2 regions of the Planifilum fulgidum genome follow, and region 1 is predicted to be linked to the other one. Evidence: a T-box and tRNA genes for the amino acid it is inferred to sense, from the RefSeq annotation. Region 1 holds a T-box; the other holds one or more tRNA genes.
What was found. A T-box is a leader RNA that pairs with one kind of tRNA and senses whether it is charged. The one in region 1 lies ahead of ileS (isoleucine--tRNA ligase), so its partner is inferred to be a tRNA-Ile.
Positions count from the first base shown of each region.

Region 2: it encodes a tRNA-Ile, which carries the amino acid that the T-box ahead of ileS (isoleucine--tRNA ligase) is inferred to sense. The anticodon was not compared.

Region 1 is NZ_FOOK01000036.1:18,766-29,563, reverse strand. It holds gene ileS (isoleucine--tRNA ligase) at 1-2,149, opposite strand, end outside; T-box leader at 2,194-2,427, opposite strand; gene BM063_RS15205 (DivIVA domain-containing protein) at 2,506-3,288, opposite strand; gene BM063_RS15200 (YlmH family RNA-binding protein) at 3,456-4,241, opposite strand; gene BM063_RS15195 (YggT family protein) at 4,238-4,516, opposite strand; gene BM063_RS15190 (cell division protein SepF) at 4,521-4,925, opposite strand; gene BM063_RS15185 (YggS family pyridoxal phosphate-dependent enzyme) at 4,961-5,650, opposite strand; gene pgeF (peptidoglycan editing factor PgeF) at 5,650-6,474, opposite strand; gene BM063_RS15175 (YlmC/YmxH family sporulation protein) at 6,526-6,831, opposite strand; gene sigG (RNA polymerase sporulation sigma factor SigG) at 7,037-7,810, opposite strand; gene sigE (RNA polymerase sporulation sigma factor SigE) at 7,894-8,616, opposite strand; gene spoIIGA (sigma-E processing peptidase SpoIIGA) at 8,663-9,571, opposite strand; gene ftsZ (cell division protein FtsZ) at 9,730-10,798, opposite strand, start outside.
Region 2 is NZ_FOOK01000002.1:23,252-34,049, reverse strand. It holds gene BM063_RS01150 (PHP domain-containing protein) at 20-862, shown strand; gene BM063_RS01145 (GNAT family N-acetyltransferase) at 836-1,300, opposite strand; partial or broken gene BM063_RS01140 (YjcG family protein) at 1,353-1,856, opposite strand; gene BM063_RS01135 (phosphatidylglycerophosphatase A family protein) at 2,075-2,620, shown strand; gene BM063_RS01130 (hypothetical protein) at 2,767-2,964, shown strand; tRNA gene BM063_RS01125 (tRNA-Met) at 3,032-3,107, shown strand; tRNA gene BM063_RS01120 (tRNA-Asp) at 3,145-3,221, shown strand; tRNA gene BM063_RS01115 (tRNA-Ile) at 3,228-3,303, shown strand; tRNA gene BM063_RS01110 (tRNA-Val) at 3,318-3,392, shown strand; gene BM063_RS01105 (peptidoglycan DD-metalloendopeptidase family protein) at 3,540-4,667, shown strand; gene dinB (DNA polymerase IV) at 4,669-5,886, opposite strand; gene BM063_RS01095 (DUF1885 family protein) at 6,061-6,483, opposite strand; gene BM063_RS01090 (hypothetical protein) at 6,704-7,165, shown strand; gene BM063_RS01085 (DUF3055 domain-containing protein) at 7,294-7,596, shown strand; gene BM063_RS01080 (GapA-binding peptide SR1P) at 7,821-7,943, shown strand; gene BM063_RS01075 (aminotransferase class I/II-fold pyridoxal phosphate-dependent enzyme) at 8,045-9,505, opposite strand; gene BM063_RS01070 (2-oxoacid:acceptor oxidoreductase subunit alpha) at 9,882-10,798, shown strand, end outside.

The DNA.
Region 1 (10,798 bases):
GAAACACCGCGCAGAAGGTGTGAATCGAATGGTACACCAGGTGGAACTCGTAGCGCTCGTAGGCCTTGGTCACCCGATCGACCAACCGCTGCAACTTGATGAGGGCATACCGATCGATGGCGTTCAGCTCTTCCCAGTTCAACCGGTGGGAAGCCGGATCGAAATCATACAGGTTGCCCAGGAGAAAGCGGAAGGTGTTGCGGATCTTCCGGTACACTTCGGCGATCTGCTTCAGGATGTCGTCGGAGATTCGCACGTCGGCCTGGTACTCCACGGAAGCCACCCAGAGGCGCAAAATGTCCGCCCCGTAGGACTGAATCACCTTGTTGGGCTCCACCGTGTTGCCCAGGGACTTGGACATCTTCCGCCCTTCCCCGTCCAGGGTGAAACCGTGGCTCAGCACTCCCTTGTAGGGAGCCCGGCCGGTGGTGGCCACCGCCGTCGACAGGGAAGAGTTGAACCAGCCCCGGTACTGGTCAGACCCCTCCAGATACAGATCCGCCGGCCAAGTGAGCCGCTCGTCCTCCATCAGCACGGCGGCATGGCTGCTGCCCGAATCAAACCATACATCCATGGTGTCCGTTTCCTTGCGGAAGGAATCATGACCGCATTCCGGACAGCGGACGCCCGGCGGAAGCAGCTCCTTCACATCCTTGGCATACCAGGCGGAGGAGCCTTCCTTCTCGAAAATGGACGCGATCCGGTCGATCGTCTCCTCCGTGATCAGCGGGTGATCGCACTTCTCGCAGTAGAAGATCGGCAGGGGAACGCCCCACACCCGCTGGCGGGAAATGCACCAGTCGCTCCGCTCGGCGATCATGTTGCCGATGCGAACCTCTCCCCAAGGCGGCGTCCACTTGACTTCCTTGATCGCCTCCAGCATCTGCTGGCGGAAGCCGTCGATGGAAGCGAACCATTGCTCCGTCGCCCGGAAAATCACCGGCTTTTTGGTGCGCCAGTCGTGGGGATACTGGTGGGTGATGAAGCCGAGCTTGAGCAGGGCCCCCACTTCCTCCAGCTTTTTCGTGACCGCCTTGTTGGCATCGTCGTAGAACATCCCCTCAAAGCCCGGGGCTTCCGAGGTGAAGCGGCCCTTTTCGTCGACCGGACACAGGACACCCAGTCCGTATTTCTGACCCAGCAGGAAGTCTTCCTCCCCGTGACCAGGGGCGGTATGTACGCAGCCGGTTCCCGCGTCAAGGGTCACATGGTCTCCGAGGATCACCGGACTCTCCCGGTCGTAGAAGGGATGCCGACAGACGACCCCCTCCAGTTCGCTTCCCTTCCAGGAGCCGACCCGTTCAAAACGTTCGATGCCGACCGTCTTCATGACCTCGTCCACCAACTCTTCGGCCAGAAGATACCGACGCTCTCCGGCGCGGACGAGGGTGTAGGTGAAATCGGCATGAACGGCGATGGCCAGGTTGGCGGGAATCGTCCACGGAGTCGTCGTCCAGATCACCACGGCCGTATTCTCCACGGGCAGAATGCCCTTGCCGTCCTTGACGGGGAAAGCGACATAGATGGAGGGTGAACGCTTATCCCGATACTCCACCTCCGCCTCCGCCAGCGCCGTCTCCGACGAGGGAGACCAGTAAACGGACTTGAGGCCGCGGTAGATGTACCCCTTGCGCGCCATCTCGCCGAACAGGCGAATCTGTTTCGCCTCGTACTGGGGCCTGAGCGTCAGGTAGGGATTCTCCCAGTCGCCGCGCACGCCAAGCCGCTTGAACTGTTCCTTCTGCCTCTCGACGAAGGACAGGGCGTATTCCTTGCACATTTCCCGGAACTCTACGGGATCCACCTTTTTCCGGTCGATCCCCTTCTTGGTGATGATCGCATGCTCGATGGGCAAACCGTGGGTGTCCCATCCGGGCACATAGGGCGCGTCGTATCCCTGAAGGGATTTGAAGCGGATAATGATGTCCTTCAGGGTTTTATTCAGGGCGTGGCCGATGTGGATATCGCCGTTGGCATAGGGCGGCCCGTCGTGCAGCACAAATTTCGGCCTTCCCTGACGCCGCTTCTGCACCTGATGGTAGATGTCGATTTCATCCCACCATTTTTGAATTTCCGGTTCCCTTTTGGGCAGATTGCCACGCATGGGGAAATCGGTCTTCGGCAGATTGAGGGTTTGGCTGTAATCCATGCTTTCTCACACTCCTATAAAAAGAAAAAAACCTCCCCCATCCCCCTAGGGACGAGAAGGTTCCCGCGGTACCACCCTAATAGGTCCGCTTTCCGCAGTCGGGAAAACGCACCCGCTCAATCATTCGTAACGTGAATGACCCGGTCTGCCCTACTCCGCAAAGTTTCAGGCGACGGCTCCCGGGGGATTTTGGACAGAAGTCTGGATTAGGCTCCCACCATACCCTAATTCGCTGGTCCGCAGGCTTCCTGTCTACTCGTCCCGTTCTTCGCCTTTACCTGAACTATTTTTGGGAAATTATACCCATCCCATAGGGGCGTGTCAAGGGAATCCATTCGGCTGTGCGGCGGTCCAAATCAGAACATCGCCTTTTTCTTCAGCTTACGGGAAGTGCGACGCAGTTCCCGCCTCGGTTCGTCCTCCTCTTCCAGTTCATAGGAGGGTTCATCTTCGAAAACGGGCGTTTCGTATTCTTGGGTATGGAAGTTGTTCATGTCGGATTCATTCTCATTCGCATTCTGCTGTTCCGTATACTCTTCCAGCTGTTTGCCCACTTCCTCAAGCCCTTCCTCCAGTTCCTCCAGGGACTCCCAGTCGGAGTTCTCCAAAATGTCGAGATGGGACTGGACCAGGGTGCGGAAACGGGCGCGATAAATCGTCGCCTTCTGCTTCAGATCCAGCAGTTCGCTGTGGATGGCCCGCGCCTTCTGCAGCGCCTCATTGATGATCCGGTCGGCGTTCTTCTCCGCCTCCTGGACGATCAACTCGGCCTCCTTCTTGGCGTTCAGGCGCACTTCCTCCGCCACTTCCTGAGCCACGCGGATCGATTTGTGAATGCTTTGCTCCATCGAGGTCAGGGCGGCGGTGGAAGCTGCCTGCGTATCCTGATAACGCTGCGGCGGTTGAACCGCTTGACCGTCGCGCGACGGAACCGGAGCCTGCATCGATTGCTCTTCCATCACCCGCTCCAACTCCGCCTGCAATTCCTCCACTTGCCGCTCCAGTTGCTCTTTCTCCCGGATCAGCAGTTCGAACTCCTTAATGATCTGGTCCAGAAAATCATTCACTTCATCCACATCATAACCGCGAAAAGAGCGTTTAAACTCTTTATCGTGTATATCATATGGCGTAAGCGGCATAATCGACACCTCCTCGGAAGTGCTTCAACGTTTTCTATTCGACAATACTAACAAAAATCCTGCCGGAAAGCTATACCGACTTGTCCAAAATCCAGGTAAAAAAAGGATTCGTTCGTATTTCCCGGAAGAAAAACCTTCAAACGGAACAAAATGTCAGTTCACCCGGCTCACTCCGGCTGTTCCACCCTCACCAGAAACCTTCCCTTTTTTGTTTTTCCCTCCACGGCATCGACCCGAAACCGCCCCCAGCCCCGCAGGGAGACGGTATCGCCTTCCTCCAGCGTGCGGGAGGGGTCCTCCACCACCTTCCAGTTGACCCGGCACTTTCCGCCGCGAATCGCTTCGGAAGCTTTGGCCCGGGACAACCGAAAGACGCCGGAAACCAGGGCATCCACCCGGAGGGACGCCACGGAGACGGTCCGCTGCTCCACCCGGCGTTCCGGCACCGCCAATTCGTTTCGATCGCACAGCTTTACGGAGACCGATTCCGAGCCGATGCGGCTCAGGTGAAGGAGGACAAAGTCGGCGATCTCACGGGCCGCGATCACAAAGCTCTGTCCCTGCGCAATGAGAATGTCACCGATCATCTCCCGCTTGATGCCCAATCCCAACAGAGCACCCAACACGTCCCGATGGTGAAGCTGGCCGGAGCGCCTCTTCACCCTGACGGACAAAAACGACAGACCGAAGGCCTCCTCCTTCGGGGAAATCCATCGGGGGGCAATCAGGCAGCGGCAACGTTCCGCCCCTTCATATCCCCCGTCAAAGTGGCACTGAAGTTCCCCCTTTTGACCGATCAGGGTCTCGACGATCGCTTTCTCCCGCGGATCAAGAAAGGGCGTGCGCACCGGCCGGCCGCGCGACGCCCGGTCGATCCAGTCGAAAGCGCGCTCGACAAAGGGGTGCTCTTCGGGATGAAAATGGTCCCAGATCGCTGATTTTTGCTTGTTCATAACAGAAAGGGACTCAACACCCACCTGAGAATCGCGTAGACGCCTTGTTCGACAAAACGAAGGGCGATGATGGCCACAATCGGGGAGATGTCGATCATGCCGATGGGTGGAATGATGCTCCTGAACACCGACAGATACGGTTCCACCAACCGGGCAATCGCGTAGGCCACCGCCGATTCCCGTGCCTGCGGAATCCAGGACATGATGATGTAAATGAAGATCAGAAGATAATAGGCGTAGAAACCCCATGAGACTAGCTCGAAAACGATATCCATCGGGTCACCTCAACAGATCTTTCGTGTCTTCAGACAGCATGTCGGAGATGGTTCCCTGTATGTCCACATTGGCCGGAGTGCACATGAAGATGTGGCTCCCCAGTTTGTGGATGCTTCCTCCGAGCGCGTAAACCGTGCCGCTGAGAAAATCGATGATTCGAATCGCCTGTTCCCTGCGAACCCGCTGCAGGTTGATGACCACCGGACGGTGGCTCTTCAGATTGTCGGCGATTTCCTGAGCCTCCTCGTAGGAACGCGGCTCGGACAAAACGACGCGGATCTGTTTCTGGGTGTGGAGGGAAACCACTTTGTTTCTCCCCCGCCCCCGGGGCTGTCCGGATTCTGTTTCTTCTACCTCCTCCAGGTCTTCCTCCTCGGGAATCCCGAAAAAGCCCATGATTCGATCCATAAAGTTGCCGATCGGAACCGCCTCCCTCCTCGCCCTCACCGCGATTCGCCAACCAGAACCGATCCCAGGCGAAGCCACGTGGCCCCTTCTTCCACAGCCACCGCGTAATCCTGCGACATCCCCATCGACAGGTGAGGAAGACGGAGCCGCGGATCCCCGGAAAGGCGAATCTCGTCCCGGATTTCCCGCAAACGCCGGAAGATGGGGCGAACTTCTTCAGAATTGTCCGAACGGGGAGCCATCGTCATCAATCCCTCGAGCTGGATATAAGGAAACTCCGCCACCTCCCGCGCAAATTCGGCCACTTCATTCGGAGGCAGGCCAAACTTGGACTTCTCTCCGGATACGTTGACCTGAATGAAACAACGCATTTTCCGGTCGACCCGGCTGGCCCGCCGGTTGATTTCCTCAGCCAGGGAAAAGCGGTCAAGGGAGTGAATATATGTAAATCGAGTGACCACGTCCTTCACCTTGTTCCGCTGCAGATGGCCGATGAAATGCCATGTGCCGCGGCCGTCAAGGGCTTCCCACTTCGGAACGGCTTCCTGCACGCGGCTTTCGCCGATGTCCTTCAGCCCGATATCCAATACTTGTCGGATCGTGTCCGAATCCACATATTTTGTCACCGCCACAACCCGGACATCCCGGGGATCGCGGCCCGATCGTCGGCAGGCTGCTTCGATCTCTTCCTTGACCCGGCTCCAGCGACGCTGAAGTTCGTCCATTACGCCTTCCTTCCTTTCCGCATCCCAATCCAAGCCACCATGCGACCGGTTCGTCCCCGATCCCGGCGGTGGGAAAAGAAATGCTCCTCGTGACAGGAAGTGCACCAGCGGCTGACCAGGAGATTTTCTTCCCGGATCCCGGCCTGAAGCAGCAGTTTTCGGTTGGCGGCCTTCAGATCCAGCATCCATCTGCCCGGTCGGGAGGAAAAAAGCACTCCTGACAGGTCGGAAAGGACTTGACTTAAGGGACCCGCGACATGCTCGTCCACTTCGTAGCAACAACCGCCGATGGACGGGGCGATCGCCGCGAGGATTCCCTCGCGTTTCGCACCCCGCCGCACCATTTTTTCCACCATTCGCGGTCCGATTTTCCCCACGGTCCCTCTCCATCCCGCATGGGCCAGCCCGATGAGGTTGGAATCCGGACTGTAAAACAGGAGAGGAACACAATCGGCATAAAAGGAGGTGAGCAGAATGTCTTCTTCGTCCGTAAGCAAACCGTCGACGGAGGGCAGGGCGGTCTCGAGCGAGTTCCGACCTTTTCCCCGATCTTCGGATGTGACTTCTGCAATATCCGCGCCGTGTACCTGCTCCCCGCAGGTCCATGAGGAGAAGGACATGCCCAGTTGCTCGGCCAGCTTCTGCCGGTTCAACCGCACCCGGTCCGGATCATCTCCGATGTGAAGCGCATAATTGTACTGGAACGGATCCGGGGAAGCCTTTCGTGCACTGATCCCCGCGACGAGGCGGGGAAAGGCTTCTTCCCAGGGATGTAAAGAAAAACAGGGGATTTTCGCATCTTCCCGGTACCGAAAAGGTTCCACGTCCTCCCCTCCTTTATCCTATCTTACCACATATCGGAGAGGAGACAAGGGTCAAGTCGGTCGATAATTGTCGGATGGGCGGCTTAAATAGGGCTTCGGCGACGGTTCATCTTCCAGAGTATGGGAATCCAGGCGGACCAGGATCACATCCGCCCCAATTTTGACGATCTGATTCCAGGGGATCACCCACTCTTTCCCCCCGGACATCCATCCGAAAAACCGGGATTCTCCCGGAACCACCAACGCCGTGATTTGACCTTCCCTGAGATCCAGCTCCAAATCGTGAATTTGCCCCAGCTTTCGGCCGTCCGTGATGCTGATCACGTCTTTGGATTGCAATTCGGAAATCTTGATCATCGGGCTCACCTTGCCTCTGGCGTTTACTTCAAGTATATGAGCCCGATCGGAAAAATGTACGCCGCCCCCGTTCGGGCGCGGCCCGACAAATCTCTTTCAGGCTGTCGACAAAACATCAGGAGGGGGTTTTTCGACTCACCGCCGCGCGGAGTCGAGACGAAAAACCGCCTTCCGGTTCCCAGGCCGACAGAGGCGAACAAGTCTCTCAGATATATTTCTGCATTTGCTGAATGGCCGCCTTTTCCAAACGGGAGACCTGAGCCTGGGAAATGCCGATCTCCTCCGCCACCTCCATCTGCGTTTTTCCCTCGAAAAATCGCATGGATAAAATCGCCTTTTCCCGGTCGTTCAATTTGTTCATCGCTTCCCGGAGAGCAATCTTTTCCACCCAGTAAATGTCCTTCTGCCGGTCATCGCTCAACTGATCCATCACGTAGATCGGATCGCCCCCGTCCTGGTAAATGGGTTCAAACAGGGAAACGGGATCCTGGATGGCGTCCAGGGCAAACACCACCTCTTCCTTGGAGATCCCCATCTCTTCCGCGATTTCCATGATGGTGGGCTCGCGGGAAAACCGGTTCGTGAGCGAATCCCGAACCTGCAGGGCCTTGTAGGCGATATCCCGCAGCGATCGGGAGACGCGGATCGGGTTGTTGTCGCGGAGATAGCGGCGTATCTCCCCGATGATCATCGGAACGGCATAGGTGGAGAATTTCACGTTCTGACCCAGATCAAAGTTGTCGATCGCTTTCATCAGACCGATGCAACCCACCTGAAACAGATCGTTGGCGCTTTCGCCCCGGTTGTTGAAGCGCTGGATCACGCTGAGGACCAACCGGAGGTTGCCGTTCACCAATTTTTCCCTGGCTGACCGATCCCCGGCCTGGTATGCCCGGAACAATTCCCGCATCTCTTCATTGGTCAAAACCGGCAGCTTGGATGTATCCACTCCGCTGATTTCAACTTTGTTTCGCGCCATGGATAACCCTCCTCAGGGAAGCATTACTTGACAGTATCTCCTGAGGAGGGAAATTTATAATTCGCCGGGAGAGGGTCAGACATTTACACCATTTTGTTAAATTCCTTGCGAAGCCGCTTTATAATTCTCTTTTCCAACCTGGAAATGTACGATTGGGAAATGCCCAGGAGATCGGCCACATCCTTCTGGGTCTTCTCCTCGCTCCCGTTCAGTCCGAAGCGAAGTTCCATGATTTCCCTTTCCCTGTCCGACAATTTGTTGAGGGCATCCCGGAGAATGGTGCGGTCCACTTCTTCTTCGATGTTCCGGTAGATGATGTCGTCATCCGTCCCCAAGACATCCGAGAGAAGCAGCTCGTTGCCGTCCCAGTCGGTGTTGAGGGGTTCGTCGAAGGAGACTTCGGCGCGCACCTTGCTGTTGCGCCGGAGAAACATCAGGATTTCGTTCTCGATGCAGCGGGAAGCGTAGGTGGCAAGCTTGATCTTTTTGCCGGGATCAAAGGTGTTGACCGCTTTGATCAAGCCGATGGTTCCGATGGAAACCAGATCTTCGATGTTGATCCCGGTGTTTTCAAACTTCCGAGCGATATAGACAACCAGCCGAAGGTTGCGCTCGATCAGCATCCCCCGGACGGCGGCGTCTCCGCTGGGGAGCTTCTCCAGCAAAATTTCCTCTTCCTCCCGGGTCAGCGGCGGGGGAAGCGCTTCGCTGCCTCCGATGTAATAGATCTCTTCCCCCCTGAATCCCAAAAAGATCAGCAGCCTGTACCAGAACAGTTGGATGGCCAATTTCCACCTGACGAGCATCGATCCGACCTCCTTGCAACAATTCTCGGGATTGGCTCGCCCCAATCTACCCGACCGCCGGCAGGCAGGCGGGATGTATGATCGCATGATAACTGCCGTCCGAGGAAAGGCGACCGCTGTCCAGACCGAGCAGGGCCCGCTCCACCTCGTGCCACCCGCCGCCGGTGCAGATCATGATGCGATCGGGCTTCAGGGCGATCATCATCCCCCCGCGGCTTCCGGCCCCCCGGAAGGGGATGAGCCGAATCCGGGTCATCCACTCCTGCGGGAGGGAAGGCCACTCGGAGGACCAATCCCCGTTTTGCGCGTAAGTCACCAGCTCGTCGGGAAGACACGGGGCGACAGCTTCCAGTTCCACCATGATGACGGGCGTCCGCGTCAGGGGGTCCCGAAGTTGGTTGCCCGTATCGATCAAGCCGGTGCATTCCAGGCTTTTTCCCCCCAGTTCGATGGAGAGCGGCACCAGGAATTGATGAACGGCCTGCCGTTCCTGGAGGGAACGGAACGCGTGGCGCGTGTAGAGCCACACGAGCGGAAAGGCGACCAACACGAACAGCCAGGAAACGGGAGAGCCCCATCCCGTGAATTGGGTGAAAAACACCCCTCCCTCCACCTGTCCGCTTCCGGTGACGAAGTAATGCAGGGCGAACATGGCCCCTCCCATCACGAAGGAAACCAGGTAAAACACCACGATGCTGCGCAAAAAGGCGACGGGAGAGGAAAAACCGAAGGCGGTCCACACCATGATCGCCGAAACGAGCACCTTCAGGGGAAGGACAAAGGCGACGGAAAAGACCGGCCACAGGAGCAGGACCGAATATCCCGCCCCGAGGGCGGACGCCAGCAGAATCCGCCACCATTTCGCCGGCCGGCGGCGGATGGCCGAGGTCATCCACAATATCAACCCGTCGACGCAGAGGTTGAAAAGGAAGACCATGTCCGCGTAGATGACCATCCACTGTCCCCCTTATCCCGACAGCTTGGTGAAAACAGTATATTACAATCTATATTTCAAAGTCTGTCTAAACTTGCGTGTAAATCCAACTTTTTTCGTCGAACGTTGGGGTAAAAAAAAGCGCCCGCCGAAAAAAACGGCGGGCGCTCCGGACGGCTTTATCTGCGCCGTTTGCGCAGGAAGGTGGGGATATTCAGATCGTCATTCGGCGGATGGATGACCAAACCCCTGGAGGAGGGTTTTTCGTCCCGAACGTCGAGGGGCGGTTTTCTCCGCTCTTCCTTTTTCTGATCGAAACCGGTGGCAATCACCGTCACGATGATCTCATCCTTGAGATCTTCATTGATCACCGCTCCGAAAATCATGTTCACTTCCGGATCGGCGGCCGACGCGACGATGCCCGCCGATTCATGCACCTCATAGAGGCTGAGATTGGTTCCCCCGGTGATGTTCATCAGCACACCCCGGGCCCCGTCAATGGACGTCTCAAGCAGCGGGCTGCAGATCGCCTTCTTCGCCGCCTCCGCCGCCCGGTTCTCGCCGGTGGCGGTGCCGATTCCCATCAGGGCCGATCCCCGTTCGGTCATGATCGTCTTCACATCGGCGAAATCGAGGTTGATCAGCCCGGGAACCGCAATCAGATCCGAGATGCCCTGCACCCCTTGGCGCAACACGTTGTCCGCTTCCCTGAAGGCTTCGATCATCGGCGTATTTTTATCCACGATCTCCAGGAGACGATCGTTGGGAATCACGATCAGGGTGTCCACCTTTTCCTTCAGGGCTGCGACGCCCTGCTCGGCCTGGAGAGACCGTCTCCTTCCCTCAAAGGTGAAGGGGCGGGTGACGACCCCGACGGTAAGCGCCCCCAGCTCCCGGGCGATCGCGGCGATCTCCGGAGCGGCTCCGGTCCCGGTTCCCCCGCCCATTCCGGCGGTCACAAAGACCATATCCGCCCCCTTGAGGACATTCTCGATGCTTTCACGGCTTTCTTCCGCCGCTTTTTTTCCGATCTCCGGATTTGCTCCGGCGCCCAACCCCCGGGTCAGCTTTTCCCCGATCTGCAGTTTGATCGGGGCCAGGGAATTGTTGAGCGCTTGGGCATCGGTGTTAACGGCGATGAATTCAACCCCCTGCACCCCCGCCTCGATCATCCGGTTGACAGCATTGCTGCCGCCGCCACCGACGCCGATCACCTTGATTTGGGCAATTTGTTCCACATCCATATCA
Region 2 (10,798 bases), on a different contig from region 1:
GTGGAGAGGAGGGATTGCTGTGAACCGAGCCGATCTTCACACACACACCACGGCCTCCGACGGGCAATATTCGCCGGAGGAGCTGGTGCGCGCGGCCCGGGAAGCCGGGTTGGCCGCCGTCGCCGTGACGGATCACGACACGGTGGCCGGGGTGGAGCGAGCGATGAAGGCGGGGGCGAAATGGGGGGTCGATGTCATTCCCGGAGTGGAAATCAGCACCCTCGCGGAAGGAAAGGAAATCCACGTTTTGGGCTATTTTCCGGGGGAAATCGGCCGGGATTTCGCCGAGAAGCTTCGCTCGCTCCGGGAAGTCCGCCTAAAGCGGAATGAAATGATGGTGAACAAGTTGAGGGAGCTGGGGATTCCGATCACGATGGAGGAAGTGTTGGCCAAAAAGCGGGAACAGGCGCCGGAGGCGAACGTGGGTCGGCCCCACATCGCGGAAGTGCTGGTCGACAAAGGGATCGTGTCATCGATCGATGAAGCCTTCAAGCGCTTCCTGGGAAAAGGGGGAGCGGCCTACTGCACGCCGCGTCGCATCTCCCCCATCGAGGCCATCCGGTGGATCTCCGAGGCGGGGGGCGTTCCCGTTCTGGCCCACCCGGGAATTTATGGGGACGACGAACTGGTTGAGTCGCTCATCCGAAACGGTCTCGCGGGGCTGGAGGCTTATCACCCGGATCATGACCCGGAAGCGGAACGGCGTTATGAGGCCTTGGCCGAAAAACACCGGTTGATCGTTACCGGGGGGTCCGATTTTCACGGAGAACGCCACGGCATTCCCTATCACGGCCCTCTCGGAAGCCGCACCGTTGAAAGGGACCGGGTGGAAGCTTTACTTGCCCTGAAGCGGAGAGGTTGACTTTCCCGAAAGCCGCTTGGACATTTTCCGGTGAGGGATGCCCGCATCCATAAAGGGAGCGCCCTGAACCCGATATCCCAATTTTTCGTAAAAGGGAACCGCATGGTCTTGGGAGTGAAGGACGATTTCCGAAACCCCCGATTCGGCGGCGTGGCGTTCGACCGTTTCCATCAGCGCGCGGCCGATTCCTCGCCCGCGGTAACGGGGGAGGACGGCCACCCTTTCCACTTTGGCCACCTTTGGAGCGATGAGGCGAAAGCGGGCGGTGCCCACCGCGGCGTCCGAAACATAAGCTAGAAAATGGGTGGCGGTTTCATCCCACTCATCCTGCTCCAGCGATTCGGGAACCTGCTGTTCCCTGACGAATACGTCCCGTCGCAGGGCGAGGGCGGCGTTTTTTTCCTCTTCCTTTTTCGCCGTGATGACCCGGATCTCCATGTTGCCCGTCCTCCCCGCATGGTCTTTCCCCGAGGGAAGGATCAGTTTTTCCCCTGAGCAGGAAGCTTTGATAGACGGTCCAGGACTCGTTTTCCAGTTGATACAGCAGGTGAAAGCGATCGACGAGGCTCGTCAGATCGAATTTCTTCAACCGCAGGCTGCCGTAGATGTCGTGCAGCTCATCGTCGGACAGCTCCTGTCCGATGGTAAGGTGCGGGGTGTAGTCGAACCGGCTTTTGTGGTAGATGGGGTCCGAATTGATTTTTTCGTGGAGTCTGGTCACCGGTTCGTTGTCGGTCAACGCCAAGTAAATCACGTTGGTGATGGGATGGAAGGTGCTGACCTTGTGGAAATGAATGGTGAAAGGAGCGGTTTCTGCGGCGACCCTTTCCAGATGTTCCACGACTTCAGGCAATTTTTCCTCTTCCAGTTCAAAGGCTTCCTTCAGGGTGATGTGCGGTTGGATCAGCGTGTAGCGGGGATCATACCGTTTCCGGAACGAGTTGGCCACATCTTGCACCTTTTTTTGCGGAAAAATGGCGATTCCGTATTTCATGGGATTCCTCCTTTATGTGAAAGGATTATGCCGAAAAAAATTGTCGGGGACAAAGGCGCCGGGGCCCCTCAGCCGTTTCTGGCTTTCAGGGCAGTCTTCGACAGAAAAAAGGCAATCATTTTTATTATACCTCGGCAATTCGGCGGGATAAAGATCCGGATGGATTGAAACATATCCGATCCGAATTGTGGTATCATGGAGGGAAAGGAGTGAATGGGATGGAAAAAAGACGCGTTCACAGCCGGGAAGTGAAGGAGGCCGCCTTGAGGCGGCTGAGAGAACGGGGAGTGACGATCGAGGAGATTGCCGAGATCGTTTACCGGATGCAGGCTCCCTATTGCGAGACTTTGACGCTGGATCATTGCATCGAGAGCGTGCTGGCGGTCCTGGAGAAAAGGGAGATCCAGCATGCGATTCTCGTCGGGATCGAATTGGATCAATTGGCGGAAAAAAAGGCATTGTCCGAACCCCTTCAATCGCTCGTCGAAGGGGATGAGGGACTGTTTGGCTGCGATGAAACCCTGGCCCTGGGTTCGGTTTTCGGTTACGGCAGCATTGCCGTCACCACCTTCGGCCATCTGGACAAACACAAGATCGGGGTCATCGGTAGGTTGGACACCAAGAAGAACGGGAAAGTCCACACGTTTTTGGACGACTTGGTGGCCAGCATCGCCGCTTCGGCTTCCAGCCGCTTGGCCCACCGGCTGAGGGATGAGGAGGAGCAGCTGGAGGCGGAGGAGTTGAGGGACAGAAGCGCTGGCTGATCGGACCCAAGACCGCCGGGGCGGGAAAAACGGAGCGAATGCGTTTCATTAAAGCGCAAGGGACCGGGCGGCATGAAACCGGCATCGGGTAGACACACTATTTTGTGGAGAAAGCGGATTTCGTTCATCCCGAAGGAGTGGAGACCATGAGCTGCTGGATTTACTGGGCCAAATTGTACGATTCCCGCTTTCAAGCCCGATGTCTGGCCGCGCGGATGACGGAGGACTGGTGGGTTTACGGATACGACAGTCCGGCGGAGGTGGAGGTTTTCCGCTCCAAGGGCGGGCGCTACGGGGTCCGTTACATCTGGCGCAAGGATGAAAAAGGAAGCAAAAAAAATTAAAAAAACCCCTTGCATTATTCGTTCACATGGTGTATATTTATAGCTGTCCTTCACTTGAAGTCTTCGGCGCGGGGTGGAGCAGTCGGTAGCTCGTCGGGCTCATAACCCGAAGGTCGCAGGTTCAAGTCCTGCCCCCGCAACCAAATGCATGGGAGAAGCGGGCGATCAGCCCGTTCCCGCGGAGCTGTGGTGTAGAGGCCTAACATGCCTGCCTGTCACGCAGGAGATCGCGGGTTCGAATCCCGTCAGCTCCGCCAGGATGTGGGCCTATAGCTCAGTTGGTAGAGCGGTCGGCTCATAACCGATTGGTCACAGGTTCGAGTCCTGTTGGGCCCACCATGATCCACCGTTTTGGGCAGTTAGCTCAGAGGGAGAGCGCTTCCTTGACACGGAAGAGGCCATAGGTTCGAGTCCTATACTGCCCACCATCAAAAAGCACCTCGCTTGCGAGGTGCTTTTGCTTTTTTTCTTTTCGCGCGCCTTTCCGCATTCCGTTTTCTGGAAAGGAGATTTCTGGTCGGCGCATCCGGACTGTGTTAAAATGAGAGGGATAAAACTCGGGTAAGGAGATCCCCATGGGCAAACCTAGTTTACTCGTCGCGGTGGCGATTCTCGTTGTTTTTTTGTGGCTGTTTGTTCCGTTTAATCTCTTGAATCAGCACCTGCCGTGGCATCGCGAACCGGTGAAGCCGCAAGAGCAGACGGCTTCCCCTCCTCCCCGCCCGGAGAAGCCGGAAAAGGAGGAAAGGCTGTCCGCCAAGGTGGAGGTTCCCTTCCGGAAGGAAGAGGGAATTGTCACCTTCCGGCTGTCCGACCTGAAGGAGAAGCTGCGAATCGATTACGAGTATGATGCCCGGGAAGGGGTTCTCACGATTCGCCAGGGCAAGGTCCAACTGACCATGTTGAGGGAAGCGCCCGTGCTGAGCCGTAACGGCGTTTATCTTCCCGTGGAGGCATATCCCATTATCCGCAAGGGAGAGATACGGATCCCCGCCGTCGTGGTGGAGGAAGGGTTGGGAAGGCAGGTGGAAATCCGCGAAGACCGCGCCCTCATCGAACAAAACGCCTCGGTTCCGGCCATGGCGGAAACCGGGCGGCGGGAAATCCCCAAGGGGGACGCCCGCGCTTTGATCGATTACCTGTCTTTTCTGGACACTCCGATTCAGGGCGCCCGGGTGAGCACGAAGGATTCCCACCTTCCCGGCGCTCCCCGCCCCTACCGGAACGGAGTTCATGAGGGGCTGGATTATTTCAGCTGGACCAGCGGGATTTCCATCGATTCCCGGACGCCGGTGCTTGCGGTGGCGGACGGGGTGGTTGTCCGCGCCGACCACGACTATCAGGAGATGTCGGAGGCGGAGCGGAACCGCTATCTTTCGATCGGCGTTCAAAACGAGGGACAGACGCCGCAATACATCCTCGACAAGATGCGGGGACGGTCCGTATGGATCCAGCACGAAAAGGGGGTTCTCTCCCGGTATTGCCACCTGAGCAGCATTCAGGGCGACATCACCGTCGGAAAAAGGGTGAAAAAGGGAGAAGTCATCGGTTATGTGGGGAACTCGGGCACCAGCGACGGGGTGAAACGCAGCAATGCGGGGATGCACCTCCACCTGGACCTGCTCATTTACGGCGAGTGGCTTTGGGAGGGCTTCACCCCCGCGGAGCGCCGCCACATTCTCCAAAGCGTCCTGGACCGGTAGATCAGATGCGGTGTCCTCCGATTTTGCCGGCCCGGTCGACGAAGACGCTGGCTCCGGTGAGGGAGCGGGCCCAGAAGATGCTGGTCGTTCCGAACCGGTTGCGGATGGCGTCGATGGCCTCCGCCAACCGCTGCTCTCTTTCCCGCTTTCCGAACAGGTCCATTTGCATCATCCGGTCGGAGGACAGGTTGCTCAAGGTGATTCCGATCAGGCGGACGGGCCGGTGATCCCAGTGGCGCCGGAGGAGGATCACCGCCGCTTCAAACATCTTCCGGCCGATGTTCGTGGGTTCGGAAAGGGTGAGGGAGCGGTGGACGGAACCAAAATCGAAGCTCCGGAGGGTGAGGGAGACCGTCCGGCCCGTATAGCCGGCTTTGCGGGCCCGGGAGGCCACTTCCTCCGCCAGTTCGCGCAGGACGGTCCGAAGGTCGCTCTCCCGCGTGTAATCCCGCGGCAGGGTGAATTGATGACCGATGGACCGGTTTTTATCCAGGCTGCGGGGATCGACCGGACTGGGATCGATGCCCCGGGCCGAGCAGTGCAGAACCCGGCCGATGATGCCGAAGCGCTGCTCGAGCCTGGCGGGATCCGCCTGGGCCAGATCTCCGATGGTGCGGATGCCCATTCGCTGCAGGTGTCGGGAGATTCGCGGACCGACGCCGAACAGCCGGACGACCGGAAGGGGCCACAGCCGCTCGGGGACGTCTTGTTCCGTCAGGACGGTGAGCCCGTCCGGCTTTTTCATTTCTGCGGCCATTTTGGCCAACAGTTTGTTGGGGCCCACCCCGATGGAACAGCGAATTCCCGTCTCCCGCAGGATTCGTTCCTTGATGCGGCGAGCCGCCTGGATTCCGTCTCCGAACAGCTTTTCGCATCCGGTGAGTTCCACAAAGGCTTCATCGACGGAAAACGGCTCCACAAGCGGGGAAAACTGGTGCAGAATGTCCACGATCTGCGATGACACGCGAAGATAGGTGGCCATGCGGGGAGGAACCAGCTCGGCCGGGGGGCAAAGCCGCTTCGCCTCGAATACGGGCATTCCGGTTTCCACTCCGTAGGCCTTTGCTTCGTAGGAAGCGGCCAGCACGATGCCGTGCCTCCGGGAAGGGTCGCCGCACACGATGACCGGACGGTTTCGCAAGGAAGGATTGAAGGCCTGCTCCACACTGGCGTAAAAGGCGTTCATATCCGCCAACAGAACGGTTCGCCTTCGCGCCATGCCCCGCACACCTCCGAACAAGTGTTCCTATTATAGGATACCCGCTTTTGGCACCGATGAGAAGAGGAAGATTTTGCAGGTGGAGGCGCGGGTTTGGGTGACCGAACAGTCTGAAAAAAAAGAAGCGACGGGCGACGGCCCGTCGGCGGGGAAGCGGCGGAAGGGTTTTTCGGGTCATTTTCGGGGGTAAAAATACATAATCCGGCCGTTAAACAGGCGAAGCTCCCCCTGGAACGCCTTGGCGAGGTAGCGGCAAAATTCATTGGCCTTTGACTTGTCCCCGTGGGTGGCGCCGGGAGGAAGGAGGATCTGGATGGTGTGGTGGCCTCCTTTTTCGGCGGCTTCCTGCTTGACGCCGATGATCAGGCCGCGGTACATCTTGGGATCTTTCCCCTTGAGGATCAGCCAGCTGTTTCCGTTTTCCGTCCGCTCCTCCATCGTATAGGGAAAGGCGGCCTCCTCGTAAGACCAGCCCAGCTGGCGTCCGGTGCGGGAAGCCATGTCCACGTACCGCTCCAATCGCTCCTTGACGTCCTCCAGGGAGACCTCCGTCTGCGTCGAATTTTCCACCAACCGAATCCATGCGCGGTTGTCCATGTTTTCCACCTCTGGTTTGTTGAAAAGTCCCGTGATGTTTCGGGCCCGAAGCCCCATTTCATCTTAACACTTGGATGGATTCCTTTACAATCGGGACGGGTATGGAATGTAAGAGGGGCCATCAGGGGACGGTTTCAATCATAAGAATGTTGGGAAAATGCGTTGTTTGAACGCCCGGCAAGTGGTACACTGATAAAACATCCGGAGGAGTCGATGGGGGATGGATCCGATGCGCAAGGCGGACCTCATGGATGAAATCCGATCGAAGATCGGTGTCATGGCGGACAAGCTGGACGGGGACATTGAGGCATTGTACCGCTACGTGATCGAAACCCTGTATGAGCACGTCCCCGCGTATCGCTACGTCGGCATCTACCTCACCCGGGGACATGAGTTTGTCCGTTTTCATTATGCCGGTTACAGTTCACACCCTCCCGTCATCCGCTTTGGACAGGGATTGCACAGTTTGACGGCAGCCCGAGGCAGACTGGTCCGGGAACGGGTCGGCCGGAGGACGGAGGTGTTGGTGCCCTTCTACAAGGGGCATCATCTGATCGGGGAATTGGTCGTCATCGGGGAGCCGGAGGACGACATCGACGGGGAAGATCTCGCTTTGTTCCGCGAAATCGCCTCCCTGCTGGAGGCGAAGGTGAAGGAATGCAACTCTTCACAAAATGATTGAGTGTTTGGACGTACGAAAAATGGGGTAAAGGAATGAGACGTGTATTTCCTTGGATGAGCCGATAAAACCAAACAGGAAAGCGAGGGTGATTCGGGGAGAAGAAAACTCAAGCAGAAGGGGGATCGAACATGAGCCACTACGAGCGCCTGTACGATGAGTCCGAAAAGGTGAAGGTCCGTTTCGTGGGCTTTGTGTCCGACCACGGGCGTTACGATTTCGGGATCATCTATACCAAGATGTTTTTCGGAAAACCCCTGGTGGTTTGCATGCAGACCGGGCGGTCGTCGCTCCTTTCCCAGGAAGACGCGGAAAATCTGGAGTATCTCCAGCGGGTGTACAATCTGCGGACCCGCGAGGAGGCGGAGGAACTGTCCGTTTTCTTCCGCACCAATCTTCCGGCGCTTACGATGGAATCCGAATCGGAAATATGAGGGAGCCGGGTGAATCGCTTCCCCCGCCGGATCGGACGGGCGCGGTGTCCGGAAGGGGACTGTGCCAGCGGCTGGGTGAATCGATTCACCCTTTTTTTGCTTTTTACAGGAGATATGGTCTCAATTGACCCCATATTGACCTATATGGTATAACTTATTATACTATAAGTGTCATATCAATTGAAGCGCTTTCAATCAAAGCTCGGGAGAGGAGACGAAGTGCGATGGAAGTGATCGTCTGCCAAAGCTGTGATGAGATCATCGATTACCTGGATGCGGAAAAGACCGGAGTTTTGTACGGAAAGTGCCCGGGATGCAAGGAAGAGGCTTCGCGGGAGAAGCGGTGAAGCTTGTATCCTTCAAGGAGACAAAACGGCCATTTTCGAATAAAAAAACCCGGTCCGCAGGGGACGCGGGTCGAACCCCAAAAGGGGTTTTTTTATTTGTTCTATTCGTCGATGACGCGGATCATCCGGATCTCCGGGTCCTCCGGTCCCTGGACCGGGAGTCCCACCCGCATGTGTTCCCGGATATAGTTGATGTTGGTCTGGGTGATTCGCTCTCCCGGGAGAAGAACCGGAATGCCGGGGGGATAGATCATGATGAATTCGGCGATGATTCTTCCGGCGGATTCGTCGAAGGGAACCGTGGTGGTTTTCGCGTAAAAGGCTTCCCGCGGGGAAAGGACCAGTTCGGGGATGTCCGGCAAACGGATGTGGATCCGGTTCTTTCGGTCCTCCGTGTAATACTCCCTGGAAAGCTCCGTGAGCGCTTGGACCAGCGTATCGATCGTCTCCGGGGTGTCCCCCGGGGTGATGATGCAGAGAATGTTGTAGAGATCGCTCAATTCCACTTCGATGTTCCAGCGGCTCCTGAGCCACTTTTCCGCGTCGTATCCGGTGATTCCCAGCCCTTTCAGGTGAATGGTCAATTTGGTTTCATCCAGGTCGTAGACGGCGTCGCTCCCCAAAATTTCCCTTCCGACACAAGTGAGGCCGGGAATGGCATTGATCCGTTCCCGGGCCCAAGCGGCAAGAGAGAGGGTCCGGTCCAGCATTTCCCTCCCCCGCGTGGCCAATTGTCGTCGGGCGGCATCGAGGGATGCCAAAAGGAGATACGACGTGGAAGTGGTGGTCAGCATGCTGATGATCGACTGCACGCGCCGGGGGTTGACCCGCTGAGACCGTACATTGAGGATGGAGCTTTGCGTGAGCGATCCTCCCAGCTTGTGCATGCTGGTGGCCGCCATGTCCGCTCCGGCCTGCATGGCGGACAGGGGCAGCCGTTCGTGAAAGTGGGTGTGGACCCCGTGGGCTTCATCCACCAGGACGGGAATGTTCCACCGGTGGACCGTGCGGACGATTTCCGCCAGATTTCCGGCGATTCCGTAGTAAGTCGGATTGATGAGAAGGACCGCTTTGGCATCCGGATGATTCCGCAGGGCCCGTTCCACGTCCTGAACGGTGACGCCGTGGGCGATTCCCAGCTGCTCGTCCATCACCGGATGAACAAACACGGGATGTCCCCCGGCCAAAATGATGGCGGACAATACGGACTTGTGCGCGTTTCGCGGCACGATGATTTTGTCGCCGGGTTCACAGACGGAAAGAACCATCGTCATGATCGCTCCGCTGGTGCCCTGGACGGAAAAGAAGGTGTGATCCGCCCCGAAGGCCTCCGCCGCGAGCTTTTGCGCCTCCTGGATGGGGCCGTGGGGATGATGCAAATCGTCCAGCGGAGCGATGTTGATCAGATCGATGGACAGCGCGCGCTCTCCCATGAAGTCGCGAAACTCCGGATCCATCCCCTGTCCCTTTTTGTGACCGGGAATGTGGAATTGAAGGGGGTTTCTTGCCGCGTGTTCCTTCAGCCGCGTAAACAGTGGTGTGCGTTGTTGCCGGTTGTTCAAGGGTGTTTCCGCCTGCCTTTCCAGAATTAACGACAATAAGTATAGCAGATGCCCGGGGAGATCAAAAGGGGATATTTGGCTCGGCAGGCGACGGTAAAATCCACCTCTTGCGCGGAATCTCGGGTCATCATCCGGCCGGAATTTCGAATGTTTTTGCAGGGATGTTTCGGGGAAAGAAACATGATGTAACACCTCTTTGGCATTGATTGAGACAGTTTCCCCGGTTCGGGAAAAATGAGTCGGGTTCCTTTCCGTCCCGGTTGAAAAAAATGCGTTATTTCGATAAGCTTAGCTTGACAGGGAGCGGCTGAAACCGCTGTCCGCCGAAAAGCGGAGGTCTGTTATATATCAAAGTGGGAGGAAGGTGAAACAGACCATGACAGAATTGACCTGGAAAGTGGGCGGCGCCCAGGGGGAGGGAATCGACAGCACCGGCGAGATTTTCGCCATGGCGCTGAACAGGCGGGGACATTACGTCTTTGCGTATCGTCACTTCATGTCCCTGATCAAAGGAGGACACACCAACTACAAGGTTCGCGTCTCTCCCCGGAAGACGGGATATCATGGAGACGGATTGGACATTTTGATCGCTTTCGATCAGCGGACAGTGGATGAAAACGGCTGGGAGCTGAACGAAGGGGCGGCTCTCATTTACGACTCGAGCCGGATTCGGTCCCTCAAGGTCCCGGAGGGCAAAGACATCCGCCTCTGTCCGGTTCCGGTGACGGAGATGGCCAAGGAAGTGGGCAGCCCGATCATGAAAAACATGATCGCTTGCGGCGTGTCCGCCGGTCTGGTCGGTCTTTCGCCGGACGCCTTCGATTCGTTGATCGAGGATCGCTTCGGCAAGAAAGGGGAGCAGGTGGTCGCCAAGAACAAGGAGGCCGTGAAAAAGGGGTATGACTATGCCCTCGCCCATTTCGGCCAGCTGAAGAAGCTGCCGGATCCGGAACCCGAAGAAGACGGGGGAGGCCATCTGTTCCTTTCCGGGAACGAGGCCGTCGCCTTGGGAGCGCTGGCTGCCGGATGCCGTTTTCTGGCCGCTTACCCGATCACGCCCGCGACGGAGATCATGTATGCGGCGCTGGCCCATTTCCCCCGGTTCGGCGGAAAAGTGATTCAGGCGGAGGATGAGATTGCCGCCTGCATCATGGCGATCGGCGCCAACTATGCGGGGGTGCGGGCGATGACTTCCACTTCCGGCCCGGGCATTTCCCTCATGCAGGAGGCGATCGGCCTGGCCGGCATCACCGAGACCCCGCTGGTGGTGGTGGATGTGATGCGGGGCGGTCC